DNA from 3 places in the Mesorhizobium sp. 131-2-1 genome. Region 1 is predicted to be linked to each of the others. Evidence: riboswitches for the same ligand, from Rfam matches in the RefSeq annotation. Region 1 holds a riboswitch; each other region holds the start of a gene.
The links. A riboswitch is a leader RNA that binds a small molecule or an ion and turns the genes downstream of it on or off. The one in region 1 is predicted to bind thiamine pyrophosphate.
Positions count from the first base shown of each region.

Region 2: linked by a shared signal. The riboswitch ahead of thiC (phosphomethylpyrimidine synthase ThiC) and the one ahead of JG743_RS22310 (Ykof family thiamine-binding protein) in region 1 are both predicted to bind thiamine pyrophosphate.
Region 3: linked by a shared signal. The riboswitch ahead of thiC (phosphomethylpyrimidine synthase ThiC) and the one ahead of JG743_RS22310 (Ykof family thiamine-binding protein) in region 1 are both predicted to bind thiamine pyrophosphate.

Region 1 covers NZ_AP023247.1:4,581,584-4,587,164, forward strand. Annotated here, with positions in the region: gene JG743_RS22305 (ABC transporter permease) at 1-120, opposite strand, end outside; gene JG743_RS22310 (Ykof family thiamine-binding protein) at 464-1,072, opposite strand; TPP riboswitch at 1,063-1,175, opposite strand; gene JG743_RS22315 (hypothetical protein) at 1,386-1,736, shown strand; gene JG743_RS22320 (porin) at 1,791-2,294, opposite strand; gene JG743_RS34205 (porin) at 2,309-2,740, opposite strand; gene JG743_RS22330 (hypothetical protein) at 4,312-4,884, shown strand.
Region 2 covers NZ_AP023247.1:6,658,386-6,663,966, forward strand. Annotated here, with positions in the region: gene JG743_RS34480 (hypothetical protein) at 1-167, opposite strand, end outside; gene JG743_RS34485 (Fic family protein) at 75-317, shown strand; gene JG743_RS34490 (hypothetical protein) at 311-577, shown strand; gene queC (7-cyano-7-deazaguanine synthase QueC) at 984-1,682, shown strand; gene queD (6-carboxytetrahydropterin synthase QueD) at 1,682-2,038, shown strand; gene queE (7-carboxy-7-deazaguanine synthase QueE) at 2,035-2,772, shown strand; TPP riboswitch at 3,054-3,170, shown strand; gene thiC (phosphomethylpyrimidine synthase ThiC) at 3,274-5,109, shown strand; gene thiO (glycine oxidase ThiO) at 5,106-5,581, shown strand, end outside.
Region 3 covers NZ_AP023247.1:5,631,488-5,637,068, forward strand. Annotated here, with positions in the region: gene metH (methionine synthase) at 1-2,546, opposite strand, end outside; partial or broken gene JG743_RS34680 (aspartate 1-decarboxylase) at 2,664-2,843, shown strand; TPP riboswitch at 2,864-2,980, shown strand; gene thiC (phosphomethylpyrimidine synthase ThiC) at 3,084-4,922, shown strand; gene thiO (glycine oxidase ThiO) at 4,919-5,581, shown strand, end outside.

The DNA.
Region 1 (5,581 bases):
CCAGGCCTGCAGCAGCACGCGCGACGGCGCCGGCAGCACGGTAGGGGCGATGCCGCCGAGGCGGGCGTAGAGCTCCCATGCGGCAAGCAGCAGCGCGAAAGCGAGGGCGGCGGGAACCAACTTGGCGAGGGTCGAGGTGAAGGCTGATCTCCCCCCTTGCGGGGGAGATGTCCGGCAGGACAGAGGGGGGTGTGACGGAGCGCCAGCTTTTGAAATTTGTCCTGAAGGAACTGACGAACGCCGCGCATGTAGCCAACTGACAGGCCGGCGGGACAGCGCCCCTCTCTGCCTTGCCAGGCATCTCCCCCACAAGGGGGGAGATTGGCCGTCGCCTCGGCTTTCGCCAATCACCGATGACCCCGCTCCCTCTTCTGAGAAGCGGTCAGATGCGGGGATCTCTCCCCCACGCAAAGGGTCGAACGGAACAGCCACGACAATATCCTCGACAGCGCCTGCGCGCCGCTCAAACCGCGGTCGGGCTGTTCGCCGAAATGGTGATGTCGAGGGTCACATGACCGGCGCCGGGGCCGAAGCGGCAGAAGGCTTCGGCGAGCGTGGCAAAGATCGCGCCGGCATCGCCGCGCAATTTGGTGCAGAAGTGCTTCGAGCGCTCGAAGACGCCCGACTGCTTCAGGAAGTCGATGCAGCCATAGATCTCGTCCATATGGTCGCCAGTGCCCATCACGTAGAGCGAGAACTGGGCGGCGGCCGGCTGGTCGACCGAAGGCGTCGCCTGAACGGCGCGGATGGCGGCCAGCTTGCGCTCGTCCAGCGGGATCACCGGCCCGCCGATCTCGTCGGAGCGGCAGATCGGATCGTCGGGCTCGCCGGGACAGCCGCGCGAGACCGCCGCCGAGAGCACGCAGTGCTTGCCGCTCCTTGCCGCCGCCACGAACAGGTCGCGCATGGCCGGGAACAGCACCTCGGGCGGCCCGACCAGAAGGGTCGAGATGTCGTCGGTCTCGATCCGCAGCCTGTCGCGCCAAGGATCGAGCGCGCCGAGCGCGCCGAGGATGACGCCGACGAAATCGTCGGCCATCGGATAAAGGGAAATCTGTGCGCCGGAAAACATGGCCCGCCTCGCTCCGCTGGTATTATCCAGATCAGCTTTAGGGTCCGGAGGCTTGCCGCCCCCATCTCAGCCCCGACCGTACGGAGCACCCCTGTGGATGCGGCGGTTAAAGCACTGTTTGGAGGCTTGGGGAAGCGGTTTTTGGCGGCCTCCGTCAGACCAAGCGCCTCATCTCCCCCTAGGGGGAGATGGCGCGTCACAAGATTTTTGCGGGTTTCTCGCAGCCATCCAATCGTTCAATTTGTACGAATGTTGCTTGACCGATATTCGTACGTAAAGTACGATATTTCCCTTCTTCTCCGGAGGGACCTCCTTGAATACCGCGAACCACGCCGCCTTCGCCGACCTCTCCCGCCCGCTTTTGTCGCCACTGCCGCTCGAGCAGCGCGAACGCCTCGCCGGCGCCTGGCGGATGGCCAGCCAGGACATCGCCGAGGACATCCGCTTCATCCGCCAGTACCTGAAGGTCATCGCCGAGAAGGACGAACGCCTGTCGACCGGCACGCTGGTCCACAGCCGCGCCTATGTCGAGGCCTGTGCCGGCTGGCTGCCCCAAACCGTGGCACGCTATCTGCGCAACCTGCGCGCCATCACCGAATGCGAGCTCGCGATGACGGCGGCGGGCGTCAGGTTTGCGCTGTCGAGCGATGCGTGGGAGGCTTGAAGGGCGGGCGCTTCCCCTTCTCACCCCACAAGGGCGAGAAGGTCAGATGCCTCCCTACCAGCTGAACTGCAGCCCCGCATTGCCGCCGACGGTGCCGCTGGAGAAGGCGATGCCCATCGTCCCGGTCAGCCGGCCGCCATGGGCAAAGCCTTCGCTCAGCACCGCAGCTCCGGTGAAGCCGAAGGCGTCGGCGCCGCCGGCATTGCCCCAGTTGACGCGCAGGCCGAAATGCTCGCCCTGGACGAGATCCGGCGCGGCAAGGGCGGCCGAGATCGAGGCGTTCTCGAAGGCGCGGGTGACGCGGTTGTCGATGTCGTCGACATGGCTGGCCAACGCGGTCTTGCCGGTGACGGTGGTGGTGCCGCCATTGCCGTCATCGACCTCCTTCCTGGTGTCGCCGGTCTGGGCGTTGATGCAGGTGTCGGTGCCGGGGCTGTAATAGTAGTTGGCACCGTAGGCATAGCACAATTTGACGTATTCGACCGGCTTCGCCAGCGCCGGCGCCGACAGGCCGCAGAGCGCGCCGAGCATCGCCGGCGCAAGAAGATATCTGAGCATGATGGCCCCCGGCCTTACCAGGTGAGCTGCAGGCCGGCATTGCCGCCGACGGTCTTGCCCGAGAAGGCGACGCCCGCCGCGCCGGTCAGCCGGCCGGTGCCGCTGGGCAGGAAGCCCTCGCCCAGCACGGCCGCTCCGGTGACGCCCATGGCATTGGACTGGCCGGCATTGCCCCAGTTGACGCGCACGCCAAAATGCTCGCCATGGACGAAATCCGGACTGGTCAGCGCCGAGGCCACCGAGGCGCTTTCGAAGGCGCGGGCGACACGGCCGTCAATGTCGTCGACCTTGCTTGCCAGTGCGGTTTTCCCCACGACGACGCCATCTTCGGTGGCGCGGCGCGTCTCGCCGGTATCGGCGTTGATGCAGGTATCCGTGCCGGGGCTGTAGTAGTATCGCGCGCCATAGAGCGAGCACACACGGACATACTCCACCGGCGCCGCCAAGGCTGGCGCCGACAGACCGCCTGCCGCGGCCACAAACACAAATGAAATGAACCGGTTGATGCCTTGCATTGCCCCTACCCCGAAGCTCGTTGCCGAAAAAACCCTGGCGCGAAAAGGCGCACGCGGGCGCGTGCGGTGTCAACGGCGCGATCAGGTCAATACATGACTTTTACTGGGTGTATTTTGGTTTGCATCGCGCATGTTGCGGCGATGCCGCGCCGGATGTCTCGCTACACTAGTAAATCCCCCGCGCGCTCAACCAAACCAATCGCATGCATTCTAATATTCTTAAGCTTGCCTTCAGGTGGTGCCGAAGGCTCGGCGCCGCCTGTTCGACCTTATCTCCTGCCCTACAAATCCAAGACGGTGTTCACCCGTTGAACTTGTCCGGAAACTGTTTGGCGATGCCTTCCGTCAGCATGTACAGCAACGTTCCGTCATCGGACCACGGTCCCCACGATCATGAGACTGAAGTCTCACCGCCACGCGCAGAAGGCCAAGCTGTCATTTTCAAGGAAACCGGAGCCTTGCCAACTCATTGGTAAGCGGACCACCGGATTACGTCCCTTCATCGGCGGTCATCGGGTGCCCGTCCATCGTCCCCCGTGTGTCGGCGGGCACCCGCCCACGCAGTGATCCCATGCGCCTGGGAGACATGATAGCGAGCGCCCTCGCCTTGCTGCTGTTGACGTCTCTCGCCGGCGGCATTTTCCTGGTGTTCGGAAGGCCGCTCTGGCGCGAGCGCTTTGGTCAGATGGGCATTGTCGCGAAAAGCCCGCGCCACGGAGGGACCGATGACGCGGGCCGGCTGGTGTTTTGTCCACCAGCCAGCGCGGGACGCCAAGCAGCGACGTCCGACGCAACACCTCAACCATTCGATGCGGCCAATGTTCCGTCCGGTCGCCGACATGCATCAGCCAAAAAAGGTGCTTTTAGGCCGACTGAACTAGGGCACTCAGTCTTAATTGAGTGATCCCTAATATTCTAATAGATTAGTCATGCGGGGGCTGGGGCTTCTTCCTTTCCCGCAAAAAGGCCGGTGCGGTGCGATAGATCTAGCAACGAGCGCCCGACTGCACCGGCCATTTCACTCCCTTACCTTGGTCAAGATGGGGCTGGCGCTCTCATTGACGGCGTTGCAAACAATTTGAATAAATTAGCGGTCGCTAACGAGCTCATCAGATCATCGTGCGCGAATGGCTGGAGACCAACGCCTTCTACCGGTGCGAACGATCGACGAGGACAGCGGGACGGACGGCAACGCGTAGATGCTTCCGCGCGATACGGGCCCTGAAATCGCTGGATTCTTTGCATTTAATACTTGACACCTAAACTCATGATTAAATAGATGAGCCCCGCGTCGGATCTCCGGTCCGAGCGGATTCGTGAATGCAAATCAACAATGACGGTGTTCGTGCGCAGCGACGCGCTATCGCGGCGTGAACATATCTTTGCGCCTTTTCGGGGGGAAGTTGAGCGGTCTGGATTTCTCGCTGAGTTTGGCGCCGGTCTTGGCATCCTACATCCGCACACTGCTTCGGCTGCTCCATTTCGCGGGCCTGGTTTTCGGGTTGGGCGGCGCCGTCTTCCTCGATCTGCTGTTGGCACGCTACCGTCGAACGGTCGTGACCGCCGAGCTTGTTGGCCATGTTGGATGGATCAGCCGCCTTGTGGCGATAGGGCTCCTGATTCTCTGGATTTCCGGCATCGGATTCCTACTGCTCTATCAGGTGACGGAACCGCAAAAGCTGATGAACCCGAAGATCTGGGCCAAGGTGACCATCGTCGCCATCCTGTCGATCAACGGGTTGGCCATTCACCGGCTTGTGCTGCCGTTCCTACGCCAGCGGATCGGCCATCAGCTTCTGTCGGGGATCAATGGCCGCACCAAGACGGCGTTGATCAGCTGCGGCGTCATTTCCGCTGTATCCTGGACCGCCCCGGTCGTGCTTGGCGCTGTGCCGCAGTTGAATTTCGTCGTGCCCTGCACCGTCATTCTGGCCACCTACGCCCTGGTGCTAGTGCAGGCCTTCCTGATCGCGACATTCGTCCTGCGGGACGCAGCCGGACGCGAGGCATCTCTGTCTGATCTGTCCGACGGCATTGAAGAACAACCCCTGCACCATGCGGCGCCGGCGACCTGAGCCATCCTAGCGCTTGTCGAAAGTCGGCTTCCAGTCGTAGGTCGCGATATCGACGTCCAGTCGAGGCCGCGCCGGGTGAAGATGCGCACGCCCTCGGCATCCCTGATGATCTGGGAGCGGTAGCCGTCGAACTTGACTTCATGAATCCAGCCATCGCCCTCGGGAGGTCCACGAGGGTAGGCATCAGAGGCTCGATGAACTCCAACCGCCCCCCGCCGGCACGCTTACGCTTAGAACGCCCCGCAACATCGAATTTGATTCAATATCGCACGGCCTTTTCCGTTCCGTTAGCTCTCGCTAAAAAGCCCGCCGACCGAAGCCGGCGGGAGGTCTACCGTGTCACCAGAGGTACAATCTGGCGAACAATAAACGGCTCAAGCCGGCTTATGTTTCAGCAATCCCTAAAATGTGAAACCCGCCGCCTTGACATGGCAGCGGGCCTTTCACAAGGAGACCGGAAGGATGGTGGGGCCATGCCTTCCGGCCGGCATTTCCAATGAGACGCGCCAGATTTTGTTCCCGCGCCATTTTAGGAAAATTGAATATTCCAATGATCGGCCTATAATTTGCCAGCCGGCAACCCTAACCCCGTTTGCCGGTAGGCCCGGCGGTCAGACCCCGAGCCCCCGCCCATGACCGCCGAGCCGCTGGAAATCGGCTTGGCAACGCTACGGCGGGAGTGCCGCAACAGCGAAGG
Region 2 (5,581 bases), 2.1 Mb from region 1:
TTCAGAAAGTTGTTTCTGGAATTGCGTTCGATCAAGGCCCAGCGCAAAACCTTGATGCAGTCGTCGCCGCCGCAATCTTCGCCTTCGGCTTTGTCTACATCCATCCGTTCGAGGACGGAAACGGCCGCATTCACCGCTACCTGATCCACCACGTCCTTGCCATGCACAGCTTCAATCGCCGGGAGTGGTGTTTCCCGTCTCGGCCGCGATCCTGGACCAGATCGACGAGTACAGGCGCGTGCTGGAGAGCAATTCGAAGCGCCTTCTGCCATTGGTCGAATGGGAACCGACGCCGCAATTCAACGTCCGGGTGCTGAATGACACCGGGGATTTCTACCGATACTTCGATGCAACCCCGCACGCCGAATTTCTTTATGCCTGCCTTCGGCGGACGATCGAACGGTACCTTCCTTACGAACCAGCTTTTCTGCAGCGCTACGATCAATTCCGGCAACTGGTGAATGCCTTTATCGACACGCCCAAGCGGCTGATCGATCTGCTCTTCCGTTTCCTTAACCAGAATGGTGGCCCTATCGAGCCGCGCCCTCGGAAAGGAATTCCCGGCTCTGACCAATGACGAAGCGCGGGCGGCTCGAGGCGATCTATGCGCAGACCAGAAAACGGCAAAGCACGCGGCAGAAGCCTTTCCCTGGGACTGCCGGTCGACCCTTGCGTTAGCGCCGAAACTCGGGACGTCAAGTTCTGGGGCAAACCGGACAAGCCGAAGGTGTGTCGGGAATGCTGCTGCGCCACGGCAGTGATTTCTGCATCATCTATACGCCTATATACGCAGTGCCGGCGTCAGCACCCCAGCGGTCGAAGATACGCGACAAGTCGCGTGCAAGTCATCTTGGGGACGCTGACAACAAGGTACGTGCGCTCAATCGCGTCCACCCCATTCACAAAACCGGCTCCGTGGAGTAGTGGGAACGCAGAGAAATCTCCGGTCGCAGCCTTACCCGGTCAAAACAAGGATTCAAACCATGAAAGCCCTCGTCATCTGCTCCGGCGGATTGGACTCTGTTTCGCTCGCTCACAAGGTGGCGACCGAGCAGAAACTCATTGGCCTGCTTTCGTTCGATTACGGCCAGAGGCACAAAAAGGAACTCGGCTTTGCCGCTATCTGCGCCAAGCGGCTGGCTGTTCCGCACCAGATCGTCGATATCCGCGATGTTGGCCGGAACCTGAGCGGCTCGGCGCTGACTGATAATGTGGACGTGCCCGACGGGCACTATGCCGAAGACTCCATGAGGATCACGGTGGTGCCGAATAGGAACGCCATCATGCTGGCCATCGCCTTCGGGGTTGCCGCCGCGCAGAAGGCCGATGCGGTGGCCACTGCCGTCCACGGCGGAGATCATTTCATCTATCCCGATTGCCGGCCCGCTTTTATCGACGCCTTTCAGACGATGCAGAACCATGCCCTCGCAGGCTACGCCGATATCCGCCTGTACGCTCCGTATGTGAATATGTCGAAGGCCGACATCGTCAGCGAGGGGGCAAAGTACGCCACACCGTTCGAGGCGACGTGGTCCTGCTACAAGGGCGGTGCACTTCATTGCGGTCGCTGCGGGACATGCGTCGAACGGCGCGAAGCATTCGATCTGGCCGGCATCACCGACCCGACAGATTATGAGGACGCAGACTTCTGGCTCCACGCTATCCAGACAAGGAGCGCGTGATGTTCCGCATTACCAAAGAGTTCCACTTCTCGGCCTCGCATCAGCTCACCTCCTTGCCACCAGATCATCAGTGCGCACGTCTGCACGGCCACAACTACATCGTCGTAGTGGAGCTTTCAGGTGGCGAACTGGACGAACACGGCTTTGTGCGCGACTACCAAGATCTGGCGGCGTTCAAGCACTACATCGATGGGACGTTCGACCATCGGCATCTTAACGACGTGCTGGGGCATGACCATGCCACAGCGGAATGTCTGGCCAGGCACTTCTACGACTGGTGCAAGGTGCGGCTACCCGAAACCTCCGCCGTGCGGGTGAGCGAGACGCCGAAAACCTGGGCGGAATACCGACCATGACTTGCGCGTTGCATCCCGGAATCCGGGTGAGCGAGATTTTTGGGCCGACCATTCAGGGCGAAGGCGTGCTGATCGGCTTGCCGACGGTGTTCGTAAGAACCGGCGGGTGCGATTATCGCTGTTCCTGGTGCGACAGCCTGCATGCGGTGGACCGTCGCTTCCGCCATGATTGGGAGATGATGTCTTCCGACGCGGTTTGGCAAAAGGTCATTGCACTTTCCGGCGGTCAGCCCGTGATGGTATCGCTGTCGGGCGGCAATCCGGCCATCCAGCCGCTTGGCCAGTTGATCGACCGCGGGCATGGTGAGGGCTACCGTTTTGCATTGGAAACCCAAGGTTCGGTGTCTAAGCAATGGTTCGCGGATCTCGACGTGCTGGTACTCAGCCCCAAGCCGCCCTCAAGTGAAATGACGACAGATTGGGCCGCGTTCGACGCCTGCTTAGAGGCGGCGCAGGATAAGCCGCAGACGGCGCTCAAGCTCGTCGTCTTCGACGAAGATGACTATGCCTATGCCAAAGACGCCGCGGCGCGCTACCCGCAATTACCCGTCTATCTGCAGCCCGGCAATCACACGCCGCCGCGTCCCGGCAACGAAGACGCGTTCATCGACATGGCCGGTGTGATGAGGCGCATGGAATGGCTGGTTGAAAAAGTGACCCGTGACATGTGGTTCGAGGCGCGTGTACTGCCGCAGCTTCATGTTCTGCTCTGGGGAAACAAACGGGGCGTCTAGCCGAAGGGGAAGGATTGCCGACGATGAGCAAGACAGACCTCTATAGCAATCTCACCCAACTGGGCGGCAGCAGCGTCGTTCCGGAAAGCCCCGAAAACACCGTGCTGGAAAAGGCACCGAAATCCGCATGAGGGCTCGCCTTATTGGGGGCGCTTCACCGCTCCTCTGGAGCGTGACTTGCTCTCGATACTACCATGCTTTTCCGCTGGGTTTGTTTGGTCGCCGATCACCGCTGCGGGACGAATGCGCTTGACAAAATAGCGAAGGGCCGTTCAATTCGATGCATTCACCAGGGGAGTCCCGGCAAGGGGCTGAGATACTGCTGGCTTTCGCGGTGCAGTGACCCGTTGAACCTGATCCAGTTCATACTGGCGTAGGGACGGTGCAAGCGCTTTGCGGGAGTTTACGCCCGAGGTCCTGTTTCGGCAGGTCGGCAGAAGCGTCTTTTCATCCTTCCGGCACAGAACTGGGTCTCCAATGCATGAGCAAAGGAGCCTCACGATGAATGCTCTCACCCCCGCCGTGTCGACGGGACCACTGCCCGCCTCGCGGAAAATCCACAAATCCGGCGTCCTCCACCCGCAGATCAGGGTGCCGATGCGCGAAATCTCCGTCCATCCGACGGCCGGCGAACCGCCCATCACCGTCTACGATCCGTCAGGACCCTATACGGACCCTGCTGTCGAAACCAACATCGAAAAGGGCCTTGCCCGGCTTCGCCACGAATGGGTCACGGCGCGCGGCGATGTCGAAGCCTATGACGGCCGCCATGTCCGGCCGGAAGACAATGGATTCGTCACGGGCGAGCGCCTGACGCCGGAATTTCCCATTCGCAATCGGCCGCTCAGGGCCAAGGCAGGCAAGGCGGTCACGCAGCTAGCCTATGCGCGCGCCGGCATCATCACGCCTGAAATGGAGTTCGTCGCCATCCGCGAGAACCTCGGCCGCGAGATCCTGCGCGGCAAGCTTGAGCGCGACGGCGAAGCCTTCGGCGCGGCGATCCCCGACTTCGTCACGCCGGAGTTCGTGCGCGACGAGGTGGCGCGCGGACGCGCGATCATTCCCGCCAACATCAATCATCCCGAGAGCGAGCCGATGATCATCGGCCGCAATTTCCTGGTGAAGATCAACGCCAATATCGGAAATTCGGCGGTCACCTCCTCGATGGCCGAGGAGGTCGAAAAGATGGTCTGGGCGATCCGCTGGGGCGCCGATACGGTGATGGACCTCTCGACCGGCCGCAACATCCACAACATCCGCGAATGGATCGTGCGCAATGCGCCGGTGCCGATCGGCACGGTGCCTCTCTATCAGGCGCTCGAAAAGGTCAACGGCATCGCCGAGGATCTGAGCTGGGAGGTCTACCGCGACACGCTGATCGAACAGGCCGAACAGGGCGTCGACTATTTCACCATCCACGCAGGCGTGCGGCTGCACTACATCCCGCTGACGGTCGACCGGGTCACGGGTATCGTCTCGCGCGGCGGGTCGATCATGGCCAAATGGTGCCTGCACCATCACCGGGAGAGCTTCCTTTACGAGCATTTCGCCGAAATCTGCGACATCTGCCGCGCCTATGACGTGTCCTTTTCGCTCGGCGACGGCCTTCGTCCCGGCTCGATCGCCGACGCCAATGACGCAGCGCAATTCGCCGAACTGGAAACGCTCGGCGAGCTGACGAAGATCGCCTGGGCCAAGGATTGCCAGGTGATGATCGAGGGGCCCGGCCACGTGCCGATGCACAAGATCAAGGAGAACATGGACAAGCAACTCGCCGTCTGCGGCGAGGCGCCTTTCTATACGCTTGGACCGCTGACGACCGACATCGCGCCGGGTTACGACCACATCACCTCAGGTATCGGCGCCGCCATGATCGGCTGGTTCGGCACCGCCATGCTCTGCTACGTCACACCGAAGGAACATCTCGGCCTTCCCGATCGCAACGACGTCAAGATTGGCGTGATCACCTACAAGATCGCAGCACACGCCGCCGACCTGGGGAAGGGGCATCCGGCGGCGAAAGTCAGGGATGACGCCCTTTCCCGCGCGCGCTTCGAGTTCCGCTGGGAGGACCAGTTCAACCTGTCGCTCGATCCCGAAACAGCGCGGTCCTTCCACGACCAGACCTTGCCCAAGGAAGCGCACAAGCTGGCGCATTTCTGCTCGATGTGCGGGCCGAAATTCTGCTCGATGCGGATTTCCCACGACATTCGTGCCGAAGCGCAGAAGGAGGGCATGGCGGCGATGGCGGCGAAATACCGCGAGGGCGGCGATCTCTACGTGCCGGCGGACGAGACCGGCACACCGCTGGTGCCGGAGGCGCATGAGCGGTCATGAGGGTGCTGGTCAAAGGGGCCGGCGTCGCCGGTCTCACCGCAGCCTTCGAACTCGCCACGCGCGGCGCGGCGGTGACAGTTGCTGAGACAAGACATGGCCTCGGCGGCAATGCGTCGTGGTTCGCCGGCGGCATGCTGGCGCCATGGTGCGAGCGCGAAAGCGCCGAGCAACCGGTGCTGGATCTCGGACGCGATGCCGCCGACTGGTGGGATACGGCAACGCCCGGGCAGGTGACGCGGGCCGGAACACTGGTCGTGGCCGCGCCGCGCGATGCGGGCGAACTCGACCGGTTCGCCAGCCGCACGTCGGGTCATCGGCGCGTCGATGAGGATGAAATCGCGTTGCTCGAGCCCGACCTCGCCGGCCGCTTCCGCCGCGGACTGCTCTTCTCCGACGAAGCCCATCTCGACCCGCGCCAGGCGATGGCGGCACTTCATGACAGGCTGGCGGCGATGGGAGTCGAATTCCACTT
Region 3 (5,581 bases), 1.0 Mb from region 1:
ATGTGCACCATCTCGTCGAGCGACGGCGTGATGAGACCGGACAGGCCGATGATATCGACTTGTCTCTCGCGTGCCGTCTGCAGGATCTTGGCCGCCGGCACCATGACGCCGAGATCGATAATCTCGTAATTGTTGCAGGCGAGAACGACGCCGACGATGTTCTTGCCGATGTCGTGGACGTCGCCCTTCACCGTCGCCATCAGGATTTTTCCCGCCGCTTGGCGTTCGCCGGTGTCGATGCCGTTGGCGGAGTTCGCCACCTTCTCGGCCTCCATGTGCGGCAGCAATCCCGCCACCGCCTGCTTCATCACGCGCGCCGACTTCACCACTTGCGGCAGGAACATTTTTCCCGCACCGAACAGGTCGCCGACCACGTTCATACCAGCCATCAGGGGACCCTCGATGACATGCAGCGGCCGTTCGGCGGCGCGCCGCGCTTCGTCGGTGTCCGCGTCGATGAATTCAGTGATGCCGTTGACCAGCGCGTGGCTGATCCGCTGTTCGACCGGCAATTCGCGCCAGGCGAGATCGCGTTCCCTGGCTTCCTGGCTCGCCGTGCCCTTGAAGCGTTCGGCGATCTCCAGCATGCGTTCGGTGGCGGTGCCGCCGGCCCTGGGCATGCGGTTGAGGACGACATCCTCGCAGGCCTCGCGCAGCTCCGGTTCGATCGTGTCGTAGACGGCAAGCTGGCCGGCATTGACGATGCCCATATCCATGCCGCGCTGGATGGCATGATAGAGGAACACGGCGTGCATGGCCTCGCGCACCGGCTCGTTGCCGCGGAACGAGAAGGACAGGTTCGACACACCGCCAGAAATATGGACATGCGGCAGCGTGCCAGTGATCTCGCCGGCGGCCTCGATGAAGTCGACGCCGTAGTTGTCATGTTCCTCGATGCCGGTGGCGACGGCGAAGACGTTGGGGTCGAAAACGATGTCCTCGGGCGGGAAGCCGGCCTGTTCGGTGAGGAGTTTGTAGGCGCGGGTGCAGATCTCGATCTTGCGCGCCTTGGTGTCGGCCTGGCCGGCCTCGTCGAAGGCCATGACGACCACCGCCGCGCCGTAGGCGCGCACCAGCCTGGCATGATGCAGGAAGGCTTCCTCACCTTCCTTCATCGAGATGGAGTTGACCAGCGGCTTGCCCTGCACGCATTTGAGGCCGGCCTCGATGATCTCCCATTTCGAACTGTCGACCATCACGGGGACACGGGCGATATCCGGTTCGGCAGCGATCAGGTTGAGATAACAGACCATCGCCTTCGTCGAATCGATCAGCCCCTCGTCCATGTTGATGTCGATGATCTGGGCGCCGTTGGCGACCTGGTCGCGTGCCACGTCGAGCGCTGCGACATAGTCGCCCGCCGTGATCAGCTTGCGGAACTTGGCCGACCCCGTGACATTGGTCCGCTCACCGACATTGACGAAGGGAATCTCGTCGGTCAGCGTGAACGGCTCCAGCCCGGACAGGCGCATCTTCGGCTCGATGTCGGGGATGGCGCGCGGCGGATACTTCTTTACCGCCTCGGCGATGGCACGGATATGATCCGGCGTCGAGCCACAGCAGCCGCCGACGACATTGACCAGCCCCTCGCGTGCGAAATCCTCGATCTGCGCGGCCATGTATTCCGGGCTCTCGTCATATCGGCCGAATTCATTGGGCAGGCCTGCATTCGGATAGGCGCAGGTGAAAGTGTTGGCGACGTCCGAAATCTCGGCCAGATGCGCGCGCATGGCCTTGGCGCCGAGCGCGCAGTTGAGGCCGATGGTGAACGGGCTGGCGTGACGCACAGAATGCCAGAAGGCGGTCGGCGTCTGGCCGGACAGCGTGCGGCCGGACAGGTCGGTGATCGTGCCGGAGATCATCACCGGCAGGTGCACGCCTTTCTCGATAAAGATCTCGTTGCAGGCGAAGATCGCCGCCTTGGCGTTCAGCGTGTCGAAGATGGTCTCGATCAGGATGATGTCGACGCCGCCGTCGATCAACCCGCGCAACTGTTCGCCATAGGCGAGGCGCAGATCGTCGAAAGTCACGGCGCGATAGCCTGGGTTGTTGACGTCAGGCGACATCGACGCCGTGCGATTGGTCGGCCCTAGCGCACCGGCAACGAAACGGCGTTTGCCGTCTTCCCGCTGTGCTCTCAGCGCGGCACGGCGCACCAGCCGCGCTCCGTCGCGGTTCAGCGCATAGACGGCATCCTCCATTCCGTAATCAGCCTGGGCGATCGAGGTCGAGGAGAAGGTGTTGGTCTCGAGGATATCGGCGCCTGCGATGGCGTACTGATAGTGGATTTCCTCGATCGCCCCGGGCTGGGTCAGGATCAAAAGGTCGTTGTTGCCTTGCTGGTGGCAGGGGCAGCCGGCGAAGGCCTCGCCGCGAAACTGGCTCTCGTCGAAACCCAGACCCTGGATCTGCGTGCCCATGGCGCCGTCAAGGATGAGGATGCGTTCGTGCGCTGCTGCGGTCAGCGCAGCAACCACTTCGGAACCGTCGGGCTTTGCCGCGGCGGGGCCGAACAGGTCATCCAGCGATGAGGAGCTTTGCGACATTTTTCATCCTCAAGACGACAGCCGCATCCAAGGCACATAAAGACATCTTTATGTCAACATACGCCCTCTAAGACCTTCTGTCACCCCAGTGCGCGTCGGTTTCACCCAGTCAAGTGGCCTTCGCCGGCTTTCATTGTCTGCAACTCCATATACCTGGACGAAGCGCGTATCACCTCCCTGAAGCCGCGGATTATCACGTTCGATTAGGATAACCACATACTGGACCGCCTGAGCTACTCCGTCGATCTCGACGCAGATGGCCGTTACGCTTTCTCCATCCTTCGCTTGACAAGATAGCGCGAGCCCGTTCAACTTGAGGCATTCACCAGGGGAGTCCCGGCAAGGGGCTGAGATACTGCTGGCTTTCGCGGCGCAGTGACCCGTTGAACCTGATCCAGTTCATACTGGCGTAGGGACGGTGCAAGCGCTTTGCGGGAGTTCATGCCCGAGGTCCTGTTTTGGCAGGACGACCAAAGCGTCTTTTCATCCTTCCGGCACAGAACTGGGTCTCCAATGCACGAGCAAAGGAGCCTCAAGATGAATGCCCTCACCCCCGCCGTTTCGACGGGACCGCTGCCCGCCTCACGCAAGATCCACAAGCAAGGCACCCTCCACCCGCAGATCAGGGTGCCGATGCGCGAGATCTCCGTCCATCCGACCGCCGGCGAACCGCCCGTCACCGTCTACGATCCGTCGGGGCCCTACACCGACCCGACTATCGACACCAGCATCGAAAAGGGCCTCGCCCGGCATCGCCAGGAATGGGTCATCGCCCGCGGCGATGTCGAGGCCTATGACGGCCGCTATGTCCGGCCGGAGGACAATGGGTTCGCGACGGGCGAGCGCCTGACGCCGGAATTTCCCGTTCGCAACCAGCCGCTCAGGGCCAAAGCGGGCAAGGCGGTGACCCAGCTTGCCTATGCGCGCGCCGGCATCGTCACGCCCGAAATGGAGTTCGTCGCGATCCGCGAGAATCTGGGCCGCGAGATGCTGCGCGGCAAGATTGAGCGCGACGGCGAGGCCTTCGGCGCGGCGATCCCCGACTTCGTCACCCCGGAATTCGTGCGTGACGAAGTGGCGCGCGGGCGGGCGATCATTCCCGCCAACATCAATCATCCCGAGAGCGAGCCAATGATCATCGGCCGCAATTTCCTGGTCAAGATCAACGCCAATATCGGCAACTCCGCCGTCACTTCGTCGATGGCCGAAGAGGTCGAGAAGATGGTGTGGGCGATCCGCTGGGGCGCCGATACGGTGATGGACCTGTCGACGGGCCGCAACATTCACAACATCCGCGAATGGATCGTGCGCAATGCGCCGGTGCCGATCGGCACGGTGCCGCTTTACCAGGCGCTGGAAAAGGTCGGCGGCATCGCCGAGGACCTGACCTGGGAGGTCTATCGCGACACGCTGATCGAACAGGCCGAACAGGGCGTCGACTATTTCACCATCCACGCCGGCGTGCGGCTGCACTACATCCCGCTGACCGTCGACCGGGTGACTGGGATCGTCTCGCGCGGCGGCTCGATCATGGCCAAATGGTGCCTGCACCATCACCGGGAGAGCTTCCTCTACGAGCACTTCGCCGAGATCTGCGACATCTGTCGCGCTTACGACGTGTCGTTCTCGCTCGGCGACGGGCTTCGTCCGGGCTCGATCGCCGACGCCAACGACGCGGCGCAGTTCGCGGAGTTGGAAACGCTCGGAGAGCTGACGCAGATCGCCTGGGCCAAGGACTGCCAGGTGATGATCGAGGGGCCCGGGCATGTGCCGATGCACAAGATCAAGCAGAACATGGACAAGCAGCTCGCCGTCTGCGGCGAGGCGCCGTTCTATACGCTTGGACCGCTCACCACCGACATCGCGCCGGGCTACGACCACATCACCTCAGGCATAGGCGCGGCGATGATCGGCTGGTTCGGCACGGCCATGCTCTGCTATGTCACGCCCAAGGAGCATCTCGGCCTTCCCGACCGCAATGACGTCAAGACCGGCGTGATCACCTACAAGATCGCGGCGCATGCCGCCGACCTGGCGAAGGGACACCCGGCGGCGAAAGTCAGGGATGATGCCCTTTCCCGCGCGCGCTTCGAGTTCCGCTGGGAGGACCAGTTCAACCTGTCGCTCGATCCCGAGACCGCGCGTTCCTTCCATGACCAGACTCTGCCCAAGGAGGCGCACAAGGTGGCGCATTTCTGCTCGATGTGCGGGCCGAAATTCTGCTCCATGCGCATTTCTCACGACATCCGCGCCGAGGCCCAAAAGGAGGGCATGGCGGCGATGGCGGAGAAATATCGTGCAGGCGGCGACCTCTACATGCCGGCGGATGAGGCCGGCAAAACGCTTACGCCGGTGGAGGCAAATGAGCCGTCATGAAGGTCCTGGTCAAAGGGGCCGGCGTCGCCGGCCTCACCGCCGCCTTCGAGCTCGCCACCCGTGGCGCGACCGTGACTGTTGCCGAGACACGGCATAGCCTCGGCGGCAACGCGTCCTGGTTCGCCGGTGGCATGCTGGCGCCATGGTGCGAGCGTGAAAGCGCCGAGCAGCCGGTACTGGATCTCGGACGCGATGCCGCCGACTGGTGGGATGCGGCGACGCCCGGCCAGGTGACGCGGGCCGGAACACTGGTCGTGGCGGCACCGCGCGATGCAGGCGAACTCGACCGCTTCGCCAGCCGTACCTCGGGGCATCGGCGCGTCGATGAGGATGAGATTGCGTTGCTGGAGCCCGACCTCGCCGGCCGCTTCCGCCGCGGGTTGCTCTTCCCCGATGAAGCCCATCTCGACCCGCGCGAGGCGATGGCGGCGCTTCATGACAGGCTCGCGGCCATGGGGGTCGAATTCCGCTTCGGTGTCGACGCCAGTCAGGTCTCCGGTTTCGATCGTCAGATCGACTGCACGGGGATGGCGGCAGTCGACGACAGGCTGCGCGGCGTACGCGGCGAGATGCTGATCCTGCGCACGCGCGACGTCTCGCTGTCGCGCCCGGTACGGCTGCTGCATCCGCGCTTTCCGCTCTATCTGGTGCCGCGCGCT